3 regions of the Arthrobacter sp. NPDC056493 genome follow, and region 2 is predicted to be linked to each of the others. Evidence: riboswitches for the same ligand, from Rfam matches in the RefSeq annotation. Region 2 holds a riboswitch; each other region holds the start of a gene.
The links. A riboswitch is a leader RNA that binds a small molecule or an ion and turns the genes downstream of it on or off. The one in region 2 is predicted to bind thiamine pyrophosphate.
Positions count from the first base shown of each region.

Region 1: linked by a shared signal. The riboswitch ahead of ACFQ50_RS06585 (ECF transporter S component) and the one ahead of thiO (glycine oxidase ThiO) in region 2 are both predicted to bind thiamine pyrophosphate.
Region 3: linked by a shared signal. The riboswitch ahead of thiC (phosphomethylpyrimidine synthase ThiC) and the one ahead of thiO (glycine oxidase ThiO) in region 2 are both predicted to bind thiamine pyrophosphate.

Region 1 covers NZ_JBHTSL010000010.1:41,725-47,028, forward strand. The annotation lists gene ACFQ50_RS06565 (DUF2975 domain-containing protein) at 1-192, shown strand, start outside; gene ACFQ50_RS06570 (helix-turn-helix domain-containing protein) at 192-398, shown strand; gene ACFQ50_RS06575 (DUF4235 domain-containing protein) at 414-677, opposite strand; gene ACFQ50_RS06580 (heme-degrading domain-containing protein) at 735-1,286, opposite strand; TPP riboswitch at 1,406-1,549, shown strand; gene ACFQ50_RS06585 (ECF transporter S component) at 1,622-2,242, shown strand; gene ACFQ50_RS06590 (ABC transporter ATP-binding protein) at 2,242-3,906, shown strand; gene ACFQ50_RS06595 (energy-coupling factor transporter transmembrane component T family protein) at 3,903-4,706, shown strand; gene ACFQ50_RS06600 (GNAT family N-acetyltransferase) at 4,711-5,208, opposite strand; gene ACFQ50_RS06605 (hypothetical protein) at 5,232-5,304, opposite strand, start outside.
Region 2 covers NZ_JBHTSL010000070.1:19,894-25,197, reverse strand. The annotation lists gene ACFQ50_RS21355 (DEAD/DEAH box helicase) at 1-294, opposite strand, end outside; gene ACFQ50_RS21350 (RNB domain-containing ribonuclease) at 596-2,125, opposite strand; gene ACFQ50_RS21345 (ferritin-like fold-containing protein) at 2,167-2,853, shown strand; gene thiE (thiamine phosphate synthase) at 2,867-3,568, opposite strand; TPP riboswitch at 3,596-3,715, shown strand; gene thiO (glycine oxidase ThiO) at 3,708-4,961, shown strand; gene thiS (sulfur carrier protein ThiS) at 5,001-5,237, shown strand; gene ACFQ50_RS21325 (thiazole synthase) at 5,243-5,304, shown strand, end outside.
Region 3 covers NZ_JBHTSL010000061.1:6,321-11,624, reverse strand. The annotation lists gene ACFQ50_RS19920 (hypothetical protein) at 1-274, opposite strand, end outside; gene ACFQ50_RS19915 (VOC family protein) at 380-1,255, opposite strand; gene ACFQ50_RS19910 (amidohydrolase family protein) at 1,334-2,416, opposite strand; TPP riboswitch at 2,452-2,559, shown strand; gene thiC (phosphomethylpyrimidine synthase ThiC) at 2,555-4,384, shown strand; gene ACFQ50_RS19900 (alpha/beta fold hydrolase) at 4,497-5,231, opposite strand; gene ffh (signal recognition particle protein) at 5,288-5,304, opposite strand, start outside.

The DNA of each region.
Region 1 (5,304 bases), on a different contig from region 2:
GTGCTCACCGCGTGGATCCTCCTGGCCGGCGTCTTCGTCTTCATCGTGCTGAACGCGGATGATCCCGGGGTGCCCATGCTGCTGACGCTGATGCTGGTCGGCGGCGCCGTCATCGGGCTGCTCATGGTGGTGATGCGCGCGCTGCTGCGGCAGGCCACGGCACTGCGGACCGACATGGAAGCAGTGATCTGATGCCCATCGTGGTGCGCATCGACGTCGAACTGGCCAAACGAAAGATGAGCGTGGGGGAGTTCGCCGACCGGGTCGGGCTCACGCCGGCAAATGTGGCCGTGCTGAAGAACGGGCGGGCCAAGGCCGTGCGCTTCAGCACGCTGGAGGCGATGTGCAGGGTGCTCCGCTGCCAGCCCGGCGACCTGCTCGAGTGGGTCGAGGACTGACGGGTGGGCCGGTGCCTAGACGATGTCCTGGGTCTTGGCGAACCGGGTGATGGCCCGCTGGGTGCCGCGGTTGGCCAGTACCTGGATGACCGCGCTGACCGACGCGGAGACGAGGGCAAATGTCAGGGCTGTGCGCAGCGTCGTGGGGACATCGTCCTTGTCACCCTTGGGAGGCTTCTGCCCCGTGACCTTTTCCCAGATGGTATCGACGGCCCTGGTGCCGGCGAACCCTGCCAGCAGGCTGATGCCCGTGCCAAGCAGTTTGATCAAGAGACTCATTCCGGAACTCCTCGCGTGGTGAACACTGGTCTTTCCCTAGCCTATCCGCATCAAACGCTAGCCCTGCCGCATGGACCGGTGGATTTCCCGCAATGCCTGCACCACGAGGTCGTGGTCCGCTTTCTGCGGCAGCCCGGAGACCGTGACCACGGCCACCACTCCCACATCCCGAACATAGATGGGGAAGGCTCCGCCGTGGGCAGCGTAGGTGGACTGGTCGAACCAGGCGTTCTCCTCGATCCGTCCGCCGCCTGCCCTGCCGCGAAGACCCACCAGCAGCGACGGCTCCTCATAGCGCACGGCAGTCCGCTGCTTGGCCCGGACCCAGCCCTCGTTGTCCGGGGTGGCACCCTCGAGTGCCACGTGGAACAGGACCTGTTGGCCCTTGGTGATATCGATGGCGATGGGCAGCCGGTCCTCCTTGCCGCGTTCAACCAGTTCCAGGCCGAGCGCCAGGGCATCGTCCTTGCTGAACCTCGGGAACTGCAGTTCGGCGATTTCACCCTCGATCTGACCGATCAGGGCTGCCAGGGATCCCGCCGGCTGGTCCTCGGCGGAATCGGGGTCAAAGGCGGGCAGGGCAGCGCTGCCGGAGTCCTGTAGCGTCATGGCCCCAATGTACTCCGGGCGGCTGTTCCGGCGGTGCGGCAAGACTTCTGGATTGTGACGGCGGCCCCGGGATTCCGGGCCCGCCGAGGTGTAAACTGGACCAGCCCACAAGGGCAGATTTATCACGACAGGGGAGCGCCGCCGTCGGGATGCAAAGGCAGTTGCCAGCGCAACCGTGGATGGGCGCTGAGAGTGCGGACAGCCGCAGACCCTCGAACCTGATCCGGCTAGTACCGGCGCAAGGGAGTCGAGTTCTCAGAGCGCCCGGCAGCAGGTGGCCCAGCCACCGGCAGCCGGGGGAACGCTTTCCCCTCCTGTTCCTCAGGAGGACCATTATGACAACTGCAGCAATCAAGAAGACCAGTTACAACTGGCGCGTGGCGGACATCGTGGTAGCGGCGCTCATCGCCGTTGCCGGCGGCGTGATCTTCTGGGCCTGGTCCCAGGGCGCCAACCTCATCTCCACCCCCGTCAACGCCGTCTACCCGCCCCTGAGCGGCCTGTACGCCGGCGGCTGGATGATCCCGGCGGTGCTGGGCATGCTCATCATCCGCAAGCCCGGCGCGGCCCTGTTCTGCGAAACGGTGGCGGCCACCGGCGAGCTCATCATGGGCTCGCAGTACGGCACCACGGTGCTGATCTCCGGTGTCCTCCAGGGCCTGGGCGCGGAGCTCGTGTTCGCCGCCCTGGTGTACCGGAAGTTCAGCCTCCCGGCTTCGCTGCTTGCGGGTGCCGGCGCGGGCCTGTTCTGCGGCCTGAACGACTCCTTCGCCCCGTGGGGCTGGAACATCGCCTACACCTCCGGCGACAAGCTCGCGTACATCGTGTTCTGTGCCATCTCCGGGGCGGTCATCGCCGGTGCCCTGTCCTGGATCGCCACCCGCGGCCTGGCCAAGACCGGCGTACTGAGTTCCTTCGCGTCCCGCAAGGCAGCCACGGAGCCCGTCTTCTCCTAATGCCCGGACAACACGACGGCGGCGTCCGCCCCGCCGCGGTACACGCCCGCGGCTGGGGCTGGCGCCACGCTGGCCGCACCAAACCCGCCGTCCACGCCCTGGACCTGGACATCCGGCCCGGCGAACGGGTCCTGCTGCTGGGCCCGTCCGGGGCCGGCAAGTCCACGCTGCTGCACGCCCTGGCCGGTGTGCTGGGGGACAGTGACTCGGGCGGCAGCCCGGCGGACGACGGCGGTGCAACCGACCGCGACGATGCTGACGAGAGCGGTGAGCTGCTCATCGACGGAGCACCGCCGCGTGCACAGCGCGGCCGCGCCGGCCTCATGCAGCAGGATCCGGAAACCCAGGTGGTCCTTTCCCGGCTGGGCGACGACGTCGCCTTCGGCGCCGAAAACCTCTCCGTACCCCGCGACGAGATCTGGCGCCGCGTGCACGAGGCACTGGACGACGTCGGACTGTCCCACCTGCCGCTGAACCACCCGACGTCGGTCCTGTCCGGCGGCCAGAAGCAGCGCCTGGCGCTTGCAGGCATCCTGGCGATGCGTCCGGGACTGATCCTGCTGGACGAGCCGACCGCGAACCTCGACCCCGCAGGCGTCCTGGAAGTACGGGACGCCGTGGGCCGCTGCCTCGACAAGACCGGAGCCACCCTGGTGGTCGTGGAGCACCGGGTTGCCGCGTGGAAAGACCTGGTGGACCGCATTGTGGTGCTGCAGCCGGGGTCCGCCACGAATGGCGCGGTACTGATCGACGGGACGCCGGACGAGGTCCTCGAACAGGCCCGCGGGATGCTCACCGCCGCCGGCGTGTGGGTCCCGGGCTACATTCCCGAAACGCGGCGCCGTTCCGCCGGGACCGTTCTGCGGGTCTCCGGTCTTGCGCCAGCCTCCGGGAGTGCCGGCGGGCTTGCCACTGGCCAATTACTTCTGGCCACTGAAAAGCTCGCCGTCTCGCGGGAACGACCCCGGCGCCGCGGCTTCCGCTCCGTGCCGCCCGAGCCGGTTCTGCGGGACGTCACGGCGCACGTCCGGGCCGGTGAGGCGCTGACCGTCACCGGTCCCAACGGCGCCGGCAAGTCCACCTTTGCGCTGACCCTCGCCGGGCTGCTGCCGGCCGTGGACGGCAAGGTCTCCGCGACCGTTGAGCTGAGCGCCGGCGCGGGCATCGACCCTTACAAGTGGAAGGCCGAGCAGCTGATCTCCCGGATCGGCACGGTATTCCAGGAGCCCGAGCACCAGTTCGTTACCGGCCGCGTCCTGGACGAGCTGCTCTTCGGGCCGCGCCATCTGGGCCACGGTGAAGAGCGCGTCGACGAGCTGCTGGAGCGCCTGCGGCTCACCCATCTGGTGGACGCCAACCCGTACACCCTGTCCGGCGGCGAGAAACGCCGGCTCTCTGTTGCCACCGTCCTGGCCGCGCACCCGCAGGTGCTGGTCCTGGACGAGCCCACCTTCGGCCAGGACGCCAACACCTGGGCGGAGCTTGCCTCGTTCCTTTCCGAACTGCTCGACGCCGGCACGGCCGTGGTGTCCGTGACCCACGACGAGGAGTTCACCCACGTGCTCGGCGGCACCGAGCTGCGGCTGGGCTCCGGCAGCAGGCCCGGACCCGGACCCGTCGGGTCCAGACCAGCCGGGCCGGCAGCAGAACAGGCGACGACATGAGGGAAGCACTGACACTCGCCGGAAACCGCGCGGTGCTGACCCGCGCCAATCCGCTGGCCAAATTCGCCGCGGTCTTCCTGGTCACCTTTGCCCTGGCGCTGTCCATCGACTGGATGTCCGCCTCGGTGGCGCTCGTGTGCGAGCTGCTGGTCTTTCCGCTGGCCGGGTTGACGATTTCACTGCTTTGGCAGCGCGGGTGGCCGCTGATCCTGGCTGCCGCCGTGGGCGGCTGGAGCACCTCCATCCTGGCGCCGGACAGCGGAAGCATACTGCTCGACGTCGGACTCTGGTCCATGAGCGAAGGTTCCCTTCAGCTGGGGCTGGGTTTCCTGCTGCGGGGCCTGGCCATCGCCCTGCCCGCGGTGCTGCTGATGAGCTGCACCGACCCCACCGACCTGGCTGACGCCCTCGCGCAGAAGGCGCGGCTGCCGCACCGTTTCGTGCTGGGTACCCTGGCGGCGATGCGGCTGGTCGGGCTGATGGCCGAGGAATGGCAGACCATCGGCATGGCCCGGCGCGCCCGCGGCGTCGGATCGCGCGGGAACCCCTGGCAGCGGATGCGCGCCACCCTGGGGCAGAGCTTCGGCCTCCTCGTCCAGGCCATCCGCCGCGCCACCCGGCTTGCCGTGACCATGGAGGCCCGCGGATTCGGCGGAGCCAGCCGGACCTGGGCGCGCGTGTCCACCTACAGTGTGCTGGACGTCTGGGTGGTGCTGGGCGGGGTGCTCATAGCCGCCAGCGCCGTGGCTGCCGCGCTCTGGGCCGGCACTTGGCACATGGTGTGGCTGGAGGGCTCCTAGGAGCCTATGGCCGTCCCGGCCGCGCCATCCGGACCTCGGCCAGCCCTTCCCAGTCCTCGATCGTGTCCCTGGCGCCGGTGAACACGAAGCCGTTGCGCCGGTAGAAGGCCTGGGCGCGCGGGTTGTCCTCGGCGACCCACAGCCCAGCCGGTTCGTTCCCGATCGCGGCGTCGAGCAATGCCTGGCCCAGCCCCCTGCCATGGTGGGAGGCGAGGAGATAGATGCCCCAGAGCTCGGCCTGCTGCCGCACCCCGTCCTCGGGCGGAAGCGAGCCGGCAAAGCCCACCAGTTTGCCGCCGTCGGCCGCTACGAACTGGTGGCCTGCGTGCGGACCGTCCAACAGCTGCCGCCACATGGCCAGCCGCCCTTCCGTGGCCTGACGGGCCATGAAACCCGGTGAGAGCAGGTGCGCGTAGGTTTCGCGCCAGCATTCCAGATGGAGCAGGGCCAGGTCCGCAGCGTCTTCGGGTGCGGCCAGGCGCACGCGGCAGGTGTGATCCATGCGGCCGAGTCTAGTGCTGCACTTCAGATGCAGGAGTGGTCGTGGTCGAAACCGTCGGCTACGAACTGGGTGAGGGCCACGTTGCCGCCCGGGGTG
Region 2 (5,304 bases):
GCGCTGCAGGGCCGGGATGCCGAAGCCGAGGGTCTTGCCCGTGCCGGTCTTCGCCTGGCCGATGATGTCGTGGCCGGACAATGCGACAGGGAGCGTCATGGCCTGGATGGGGAAGGGGTGTGTGATGCCGGCGTCCGCCAGAGACTCGACGATGTCGGCGCGGACGTCGAAGTCGGCGAACGACTTTTCGGCTATTTCGTGCGGCTTCTCGTCCGAGATGATGGTCTCTTCCGGCTCGATGGTCTCGGTGCCGGTGTCGTCGGAGAGTAGCTGGTGGGTATGCAATTCACTCACAGGGGAGTTTCCTTATTCATTTAGGCATTGGCGCCGCCTGCTCAACGGGGCGGGCGCGGGGCCGTTCCGGAGCACGCTCAGGCGCGCAAGCAATTCCAGTGGAAGCCGATCGCGGGCTATCTAATTGCCGGCACTGGGGACCGGCGGGTGTGACTCAAGATCGCGTAGGGGCGGGCTTGTTGAATTCAAATCAAGGAAATCAACGACCGGGCATCCATTACTACCCACCCAGTCTACTGGCAAACCCGTGTTTTCCTTGACTCAGGCCGCCGCAGGGGCCGTGGCGGGGGCCCTGCGCGGATCAGTCGACGAGCTCGAGGTGGATTTCCCGGGTGATGATGTCCGAGGAGATGAGCCGGACCCGGACCCTGGTGCCGGGCTCCATTTCTCCCTCGCACCTGGCTGTCACGGCCGGTTCGGCGATCTGGACCACCCCGGACGGGCCTGATCCGTTGGTCCCCTTGCCGTTCAGCCCCTTGCCGTTGTTGCCGTTCCCGTGGCCGTTTCCTGTGCCGTTCCCGTTGCCGTTCCCGTTTTTGGCCGGCTTTGACCCGGAGATCACCACGGCATCGAATTCCTGTCCGATGTGGTTGATCAGCAGCGCGGCTTCCACTGTGTCCAGGGCAAGGCGTTCCATCCGCGCTGCCAGCTGGTCCGAGTACGCCATGATTTCCGGCAGCGAGGGAAGCGCCTGGCGGGCCCAGGCCGGCACCGGCCGGTTGTTGCTCAGCGCCTCGCAGATGACCAAAACGAAACGGTCAACGAGGCGGCGCAGCGGCGCGGTGGTGTGCGCATACGCCGTGCCGATGGCTGACTGGACGGCGTCCTCCGGAACGGTTCCGTCGAAATGCGTGTACGCGGCTCCGCGGAAGAGCATGCCGGCCGAATGGAGGATGGCCAGTTGCCGGTGGTCGGTGGGGTCGAGGGTGCGCAGGTACTCGCCGTAGGTTTCCTCCCCGTCCCACGGTTTGCCCAGCGCGGCGGTCTGGCGCTTGAAATGGCTGAGCGAGCGTTCATCCGGGGCCGGCATGGTGCGCAGGATGCCCACCTTGCCGTTGAGCATCAGCGAGGCGGCGGCCATCCCGGTCATCAGCGAAATCTGGGCGTTCCAGTCCTCCACCGGAAGCTGGGGGACCGCCACGATCCGGTAGCCGCCGTCGGGAAGCTGGACGATCTCCTGCTCCGGCATGTTCAGGCTGGCCCCGCCGCGGGCCCGCTCCAGGTCCACGCGCTTGCGCCCCACCTCGCGCAGCAGCTGCAGCATGGGAGGGGCCGTGCCGGCATCCAGGTCCGCCTGGACGCCCTTGTAGTTGAGCTTGGCCCGGCTGCGCACGGAGGCCCGGCGCACCACGACGGACACCACTTCGGCGGCGGCGTCGAGTTCAAATTCCCAGACGAAGGCGGAGCACAGCTGCCCCGCCAGCAGGCTGCCGGCGTTTTCGCTGATGACCTCCGGATGCAGCGGAATCCGGCCGTCGGGGGCGTAGAAGGTCTGCCCGCGGCGGCGGGTCTCGGCATCGAGGGCGCCGCCCGGATGCACGAAGGACGGAACGTCGGCGATGGCATAAAGGATCCGGTAGCCCTCGCCGCGGCGCTCGATGAACAGCGCCTGGTCAAGGTCGGTGGACGACGGCGGATCGATGGTCAGGAACTCCACACCGGTCAGGTCCAGGGCCGGGAAGTCCCGGCTGGCCACGGCGGCTTCGGCTTCCTTGAGCACGTTCTCGGGGAATTCCCCCGGAAGCTCCAGTTCCGTCCGCAGCGCGCTCAGGGCATCCGCGAGCGCGTTGGTCTGCTCGTGGACGCTGGGCGAGAGCCGATGATGTGACACGAAAATCAGGTTAGCCCGAATTGCGCCGTTAGTCTTGGATTATGGGCACATCCTCGGCTGGCACCGCTCGCTACGACCGTTTTGTCGCAGACCTGTTCGGCGTGATGGCGTACGGCGAACTGTCCGCGTTCGAACGGCTGTCCTCCGACGCCCGTTACTCGCCCACGCTGCACGACCGGGCCGTGCTCGGCAGGATCGCCGTCATCGAATTCCAGCACTACGAGCTGGTGAGCGCCAAGCTGGCGGAGATGGGCGTCGACGTCGAAGATGCGATGTTGCCGTTCCAGTTGGCCGTGGACCATTTCCACGAACGGACCCGCCCGGCGGACTGGTACGAGTCCCTCATGAAGGCGTACGTGGTGGACACCGTGTCCGCCGATTTCTACCGGGCGGTGGCCCGGTTCGTGGATGCCGGAACGCGGGATGTCATCCAGCAGATCCAGTCGTCGGAAGAGGCCACGGCCGTGCTCCGGGAGCGGCTCAGGGGAGCGCTGGCGGACGACCCCCGCCTCGCGTCCAGGCTTGCGCTGTGGGGCCGCCGGCTCCTGGGCGAAGCGATCACGCAGGCCCAGCGTGTGGGCCACGAAAACGCCTTTCTGAGCGCGCTGTTTGTCGAGGCGGAACCCGGTGCCACGGACGCCACCGCACGGGAGCTGGTGCGGGGCATCACTGCCGACGTCGCGGAACACCATTCCCGGCGGATGGTCCAGCTGGGACTGAGCGGCTAAGCGGTTTCTCCGCCTAGGAAACGGCTGCCGGCGCCGTTGCGTCCAGGGCGTCGAGCAGTTCTTCCGCAGCGGCCGTGGGGTCTGCCGCCTCGGTGATGGCGCGCACGACGACGATCCGGCTGGCTCCGGCCGCCAGGACCTGCTCCACATTCGTGCGGTCGATCCCGCCGATCGCGAACCAGGGCAGCAGCAGGCCGCCGACCCGTTCCTCGTTCGCGGTGCGGACAGCCTCCGCTGCGTAGCGCAGCAGATCGAGCCCGACGGCGGCGCGCCCGGGCTTGGTGGGCGTGGCCCACACCGGACCCACGCAGAAATAGTCCAGGCCGCTGCGCCCGTGGGCGGCGGCGACGGCGGCGTCCACCTGATCCGTGCTGTGCGTGGACAGCCCGATCACGGTGGCGTCGTGCAGCAGCTTCCGGGCGGCGCGCAACGGCAGGTCCTTCTGGCCGATGTGGAACACCGGAGCGCCGGCGATGGACGCGATATCGGCACGGTCGTTCACGGCCCAGAGCCGTCCGTGTTTGCGGGCGGCGGCATGGACGATTTCCAGCAGCTCAAGTTCCTCGGCCGCTTCGATGCTCTTGTCCCGCAACTGGATGATGTCCACGCCGCCGGCAAACGCCGCGTCCACGAAGTCCGCAAAGTCGCCGCGGTCCTTGCGGGCGTCGGTGCAGAGGTACAGGCGGGCGGCGGTGTGGGCAGAGTGCTGGGTCATGGCAACCACCTTAGTTCCTCTAAACTGGGCAGGTACCGCGGGAGCCGTTACTGCTGTCATAAAAGGCGCAGGGCTGAGAGGGCGTCAGAGCCGACCGCTTGACCTGATCCGGTTAGTACCGGCGTAGGGAAGGATTTTCATGAACCCTGACATCAGTGGCGCGGAATGTGCCGCCACCAGTCTTGAGGCAGATGTCGCCGTCGTCGGCGGCGGCGTGGTGGGCCACGGCATCGCCTGGGAGGCACGGCGCTCGGGCCGGTCGGTGGTACTCATCGATGAAGCGCCCGGCAGCGGTGCAAGCTGGGCCGCGGCCGGCATGCTCGCTCCGGTCAGCGAACTGCATTACCAGGAGGAAGGGCTCCTGGAGCTGATGCTGGAGTCCTCCGCCAGGTGGCCGGAGTTTGCCGCCACGCTCAGCGCCGGCGAAGACGCGGGATACCTGACGACGCCGACCCTTGCGGTGGGTGCCGGTCCCGCCGACCGGCGCGCCCTGATGGACCTGCGGGACGTGCAGCGGACCCACGGCCTGGAGGTTGAACCGCTGACCATCCGTGAGGCACGGTCACGGGAGCCGCTGCTCAGCCCCGGGATCTCCTGTGCCCTGGACATCCCGGCAGACCATCAGGTGGATCCCCGCAGGCTGGTCCGCGCGGTTGCTGCGGAGCTGGCCGGCCATGGCCAGGAGATCGCGGCAGCGGACGGCTACGCCGTGCGCGAGCACGCCGCCGGCCTGCTCTGGGACGGCGGGAGGGTCTGCGGGGTCCGGCTGGCCGGCGGCGGCACCGTCAGGGCCACTGAGACGGTGGTGGCCAACGGCCTGGCCGCGGCGCAGCTGCAGAACCTGCCGGAGGGACTGCAGCTGCCGCTGCGCCCGGTCTACGGGGACATCCTCAGGCTCAGGGTCCCCGGACACCTGCAGCCCCTGCTCACCGCAACAGTCCGCGGTATGGTGCGGGGCGTTCCGGTCTACATCGTGCCGCGCCAGGACGGCACGGTGGTGGTCGGCGCCACGCAGCGCGAGGACGGCGTGCCGGGCACCAGCGCCGGCGGTGTCTACCAGTTGCTGCGCGACGCACAGGTCCTGCTGCCGGCAGTCGCCGAGCTCGAGCTCCTCGAAGCCACCGCGCGGGCGCGGCCGGGCACACCCGACAACGCGCCGCTGCTCGGCCGGGTGCCGGCCCGCGGGCAGGGGCCCGGGACGGACGTGGCCGGCCTCATCATTGCCACCGGGTTTTTCCGCCACGGCGTCCTGCTGACCCCGGCGGCGGCAGCGATCTGCCGCCAGCTCATGGACGGCATTCCGGACCCGCGCTGGGCCCACTTCCTGCCGGGCCGGTTTTCCCCCGGGCTCCCGGACCCGGTGGCAGCACTGTCACATTTGAGCCCCGCCTGATTTGATCCACGTCACATTTGACCCAAACAAGGAACCAGCATGAACATCACTCTGAACGGCATAGATCAGGTTGTGGGCGAGGGCGCCTCGGTCACCTCGCTCGTCAGCCAGATCACGGGGCGGCGCCTGTCCGCCAACGGGCAGGCCGCCGACGGCCAGCGACTCGGTGTGGCGGTGGCGCGCAATGCAGCCGTCGTGCCCCGCAGCCAGTGGTACAGCACCGCCCTCGCCGAGGGCGACGAGATCGAACTAGTCACGGCAGTCCAAGGAGGGTGAGCACGATGGCAGAAACATTGATTGAAACAGCAGACAGCCTGGTCATTGACGGGGTGGAACTGACATC
Region 3 (5,304 bases), on a different contig from region 2:
CCTCGGATTCATACGTGAGGAGCTCAGCCAGCGCCCGGACCATCGCCGCCGGCACGCCGAGCAGTGAATCGCTTGCCACGTCAACCATGGCCAGTTCGTAGTCCGCGCCCGCGGCGTGGACCGCGGCACCGGCGAGGTCGCCAAGCTGTTCGATCTCAAAATCACTGATGCCGGCAATCCGGATGCCGTCTCCGGCGGCGGCGCCGCCTTCCAGCGCCTCCGCACGCTTGAGGGCGTCATTGTGGGTGGCGACAAACAGTTCGGTGAAGCCCATGGATTCGTCCTCATTCCGTCGGCGGTGCGCGCCCGGCAGCGGCGGCGCCGGGGCTCTTCGAATGTCAGCCTAACCCAACCGGGTTCGCCGGGCTTAGCGCGCTGGTTATCGAACGGCGACGCGGAGGCGGTTGCGCCACGGATCCTGAAACCGGAGCTCGGCGCCGGTGTGGTGCGATTCGACTCCGGCGACCTTAAGGCGGTCGGCGAGGGCGCCGACGTCGTCCCCCGACGGGACTTCGATCAGGACCTCACCGAGGCCGAGGGTGTCGCGGCGCGGGCCCGCCCCACGGCTGTTCCAGACATTCATGGCCATGTGGTGGTGGTAGCCGCCGGCCGACACAAAGAGCGCCTGGCCGTGCCAGCCGGCCGTCTTTTCGAATCCCAGGGTGCCGACGTAGAAGTCATGGGCTGACTGCACGTCACCCACCTGCAGGTGAACGTGGCCCACGCCTGCGTCGGTGCCTCGCTGGCCTTCCACAGACTCCTGCGTGAGGTGGTCCTGGAGGTACTTTTGCGGCGGCAGCGCCAGGCTGTCCATGACTACGTTCTTGCCGTCCCAGGACCAGGCCTCGCGCGGGCGGTCCCAGTAGAGTTCGATCCCGTTGCCTTCCGGGTCGGTGAAATAGAAGGCCTCGCTCACCAGATGGTCGGCGCTGCCCACGAAGGCCTGCGGCTCGTACTGGGCCGCGCTGGCAATGGTGGCGGCCAGCGAGGACTGGTCCTCGAACAGGAGCGCTGTGTGGAAGAGGCCGGCCTCGCCCCGGCCGGGAATGTTGAGGCCCGGAGCGGGCGCGAGGTGCACCAGGGGCGTCTTGAGCCGGCCGAGGTAGAGGCCGCCGTCCTGCTCGGCGACGACGTCGAGGCCGAGGGCGCGCTGGTAGTAATCGGTCATGAGCTTCATGTCGCCCACCTTGAGCATGACGGTGCCCATGGTGAGGTTGGCAGGAAGCAAGTCCTGGCTGCTGTCTGCTGCTGTCATTGAATACTCCCGAATGTCCGGACCACCGGGTTTCGGCAGCCTCTACATCTCTAAATTACTTGAAGCTTCAATTTATTCCTAATGCACGATCTTTCCCCGGAGCACCACATTCGTGAGGCTGCGGATGGTCTCCGGCACGGTGCGCGGGTCCTCCCGGCAGACCACCACGTCCGCGGCCGCCCCTTCCGCCAGGCCGTCGGCTCCCAGCCAGCGGCGCGCCCGCCAGCATGCCGCGTCCAGCGCCGCCGGTGCGGGCAGTCCGGCGGCGTGAAGTTCAAGGATTTCGTCCGCGATGCGGCCGTGGCGGATCACGCTGCCGGCATCCGTTCCCGCGTAAATTTCGACGCCGGCCTCATACGCTTCGAGGACGCGCTCCCGACGGCGGGTCCACAGTGAGCGCATGTGCTCCGCATACCGCGGAAACTTCGGCTCTGCCTGCGCGGCGATGTCCGGGAAGGTGGCGATGTTGATCAGTGTCGGCACGATCGGCACCTGCTGCTCGACGAGCCGCGGAATGTGCCTGGGCAGCAGGCCCGTGGCGTGCTCGATGCAGTCGATGCCGGCGTCCAGCATGTCATCCAGGGTGTCCTCCCCGAAGCAGTGCGCCGTGACCCTGGCCCCCTCGTCGTGGGCTGCCCGGACGGCGTCCCGCACGGCCGCGGCAGGGAACGACGGCGCGAGGTCGCCGGCGGTCCGGTCGATCCAGTCCCCCACGAGCTTGACCCAGCCGTCCCCTTCCCGCGCCTGCTTGCGCACCGCCTCCACGAGGCCCTCCGGCTCGACCTCCACGGCGAAGTTCCTCAGGTACCGGCGGGACCGTGCAACGTGCCGGCCGGCCCGGATGATCCGCGGCGTGTCGGCCCGCTGCTGCAGCCACCGGGTGTCGCTGGCGGCCCCGGCGTCGCGGACCAGCAGCGTGCCGGCGTTGCGGTCCGTCACGGCCTGGGCGTAGGCCACGTCGTCTTCCACAGCACCGCCCGGGCCCAATCCGATGTGGCAGTGGGCGTCCGCGAAACCGGGCAGGACCCAGCCGTCAAGAACGGCGTCCGGCCGCTGGCCCGGCGGATCAAACGTCAGCTTCCCGTCCACGGACCAGAGCCCGCGGCGTTCCTCATCCGCCGCAGTGAGCACGGATCCGCTGAATTCGATGATGTGCGCCATGACACCAGCCTAAGCCGCAGCTGTGGTAGCTTCGTCTACGACCACACGGGGGCCCCTGCAGGGGCTGAGATCAGGCTGGCGCAGCCTGCGACCGTTGAACCTGTCCGGGTAATGCCGGCGAAGGAAGTGAGCAGTAAATTGAGCACCCAGAAATCACAGCTGATCCCTGCCCAGATTGATGCGGCCCAAAGTGAAGCCGCCGGTAGTGCTGCCGGCAGCGTCACGCAGTCGCTGAAATCCCATTCACTGGCCTATCTCGAAGGCGAGGGCCTGCGGGTGCCGGTAACGGAAATCGCCCTTGAGCCTTCACCGAACGGCGACCAGAACGAACCGCTACGGGTTTACCGCACGGCGGGTCCGGGCAGCGATCCGGTGGTGGGCCTCGCGCCGTTCCGCTCGGAATGGATTGCGGCACGCGAAGACACGGAGCCGTACGACGGACGCGAACGGAACCTGCTCGACGACGGCAAGTCAGCCGTGCGCCGCGGCGCGGCTTCCGCCGAGTGGAAGGGCGCCCGGCCGGTGCCCCGCCGTGCGGCGGAAGGCAAGACCGTCACGCAGATGCATTACGCACGGCAGGGCGTCATCACCCCGGAAATGCGCTTCGTGGCCCTCCGCGAAAACTGCGATGTGGAACTGGTCCGGAGCGAACTCGCCGCCGGACGGGCCATCATCCCCACCAACATCAACCACCCGGAATCCGAGCCGATGATCATCGGCAAGGCGTTCCTGGTGAAGATCAACGCCAACATCGGCAACTCGGCCGTCACCAGCTCCATCGCGGAGGAGGTGGACAAGCTGCAGTGGGCCACCCAGTGGGGCGCCGACACGGTCATGGACCTGTCCACGGGCGACGACATCCACACCACGCGTGAGTGGCTCATCCGCAACTCCCCCGTGCCGATCGGCACCGTGCCGATTTACCAGGCCCTGGAAAAGGTCAACGGCGAAGCGAACGCGCTCACCTGGGAAATCTTCCGCGACACCGTCATCGAACAGTGCGAACAGGGTGTGGACTACATGACCATCCACGCCGGCGTGCTGCTGCGCTACGTGCCGCTCACGGCGAACCGCGTCACCGGCATCGTCTCCCGCGGTGGTTCGATCATGGCCGGCTGGTGCCTGGCCCACCACCAGGAAAACTTCCTGTACACCCACTTCGACGAGCTTTGCGAGATCTTCGCCAAGTACGACGTCGCCTTCTCGCTGGGTGACGGTCTTCGGCCGGGCGCGACGGCGGACGCCAACGACGCCGCGCAGTTCGCCGAACTGGACACCCTGGCCGAGCTGACCCAGCGAGCCTGGGAGTACGACGTGCAGGTCATGGTCGAGGGGCCGGGTCACATCCCGTTCCACCTGGTGCGCGAAAACGTTGAGCGCCAGCAGGAACTCTGCAAGGGTGCGCCCTTCTACACGCTGGGCCCGCTGGTCACGGACGTGGCCCCCGGCTACGACCACATCACCTCGGCCATCGGCGCCACCGAAATCGCCCGCTACGGCACGGCCATGCTCTGCTACGTCACGCCGAAGGAACACCTGGGCCTGCCGAACAAGGATGACGTGAAGACGGGCGTCATCACATACAAGATAGCCGCGCACGCCGCCGACCTCGCCAAGGGGCACCCCGGCGCGAACGAGCGGGACGATGCACTGTCCAAGGCCCGGTTCGAGTTCCGGTGGCGCGACCAGTTCGCGCTGTCGCTCGACCCGGTGACCGCCGAGTCCTTCCACGACGAGACGCTGCCGGCGGAACCCGCCAAGACAGCGCACTTCTGCTCGATGTGCGGGCCCAAGTTCTGCTCCATGCGGATCAGCCAGGACATCCGGAACGAGTACGGCTCGGCCGAAGCCCAGGCCGCCCTCGCCGAAATGGCGGAGGGCATGCGCGAGAAGAGCCAGGAATTCCTCGCTGCGGGCGGAAAGGTGTACCTGCCCGAGCTGCGGCTTCCGGAGTCGGCGCGCAACTAACGGCTCCCCGGGTTCTGTCCGGCTGGCATTGGGGGCCGGCCGGGCGGGCTCCCGGAACGTCCGTCAGGACGCTGTGTCTCTCAGACGCTGTGTCTCTCAGACGCTGGGTCCGTCAGGAGGCCCTCGGCTGGTCCCGGCGGCTGACTTCGGCGATGAACGCGCGAATGTAGCGGTCGCCTTCCGGTGAGTCGTGCGGCCGGTGCCCGCCCGCAGCGATGCGGTGCACGGCGCCGGTCTCGCGCAGGTAGCCGGCTATTTCCTCGTACAGCGGCTCCCAGCCGCCGGTGAGGACCAGGGTGGGTACTCCCGGCACGATCTGCAGCGGCGCCTGCCACGGCGGTGCCTGCAGGCGCAGCCGGCGCGCGGCGCGCTTCGCTTCGGGGGTGCTGGGCTCCGGTGTGTCAGCGGCGAAGGCGCGGCGCAGGAACTCGCGTTCGTAGTCGTCATCGCCGAGCTGGTGCCGTACCTCGAACAGCGGCTCCATCAGGGCGCGGTGCGCGGCGGTGGCAGGCAACTCTGCGGTGAGCGACAGGCAGGCCGGTTCCACGAGCGTCAGCGAGAAGACCAGGTCCGGGCGTTCGACGGCGGCCATCATCGCGGCGATGGCGCCCTGCGAATGCGCCACCACATGGCCCCCGGCGGCCCCGCGGCCGTCATCAGCCAGGGACCGCAGCACAATGCGGGCGTCCTCGGCGAAGTCGGTCTCCAGCGGTTCGGCCTCGGCGTCAAAGCCGTGGCGCCGCAGGAACAGGGCGTCGTACTGCAGGGCCATGCCGTGCTGGCGCGGCCACGCCGCTGAGCCGAAATTCCCGGCACCGTGCACGAACACTACCCGCTGCTTATACATGACCCAACCTTATGGCAGCGGTCTGACATCGGCGCCGGCCGACATGACCGAGCGCCCTAATTGCCGCCCATGA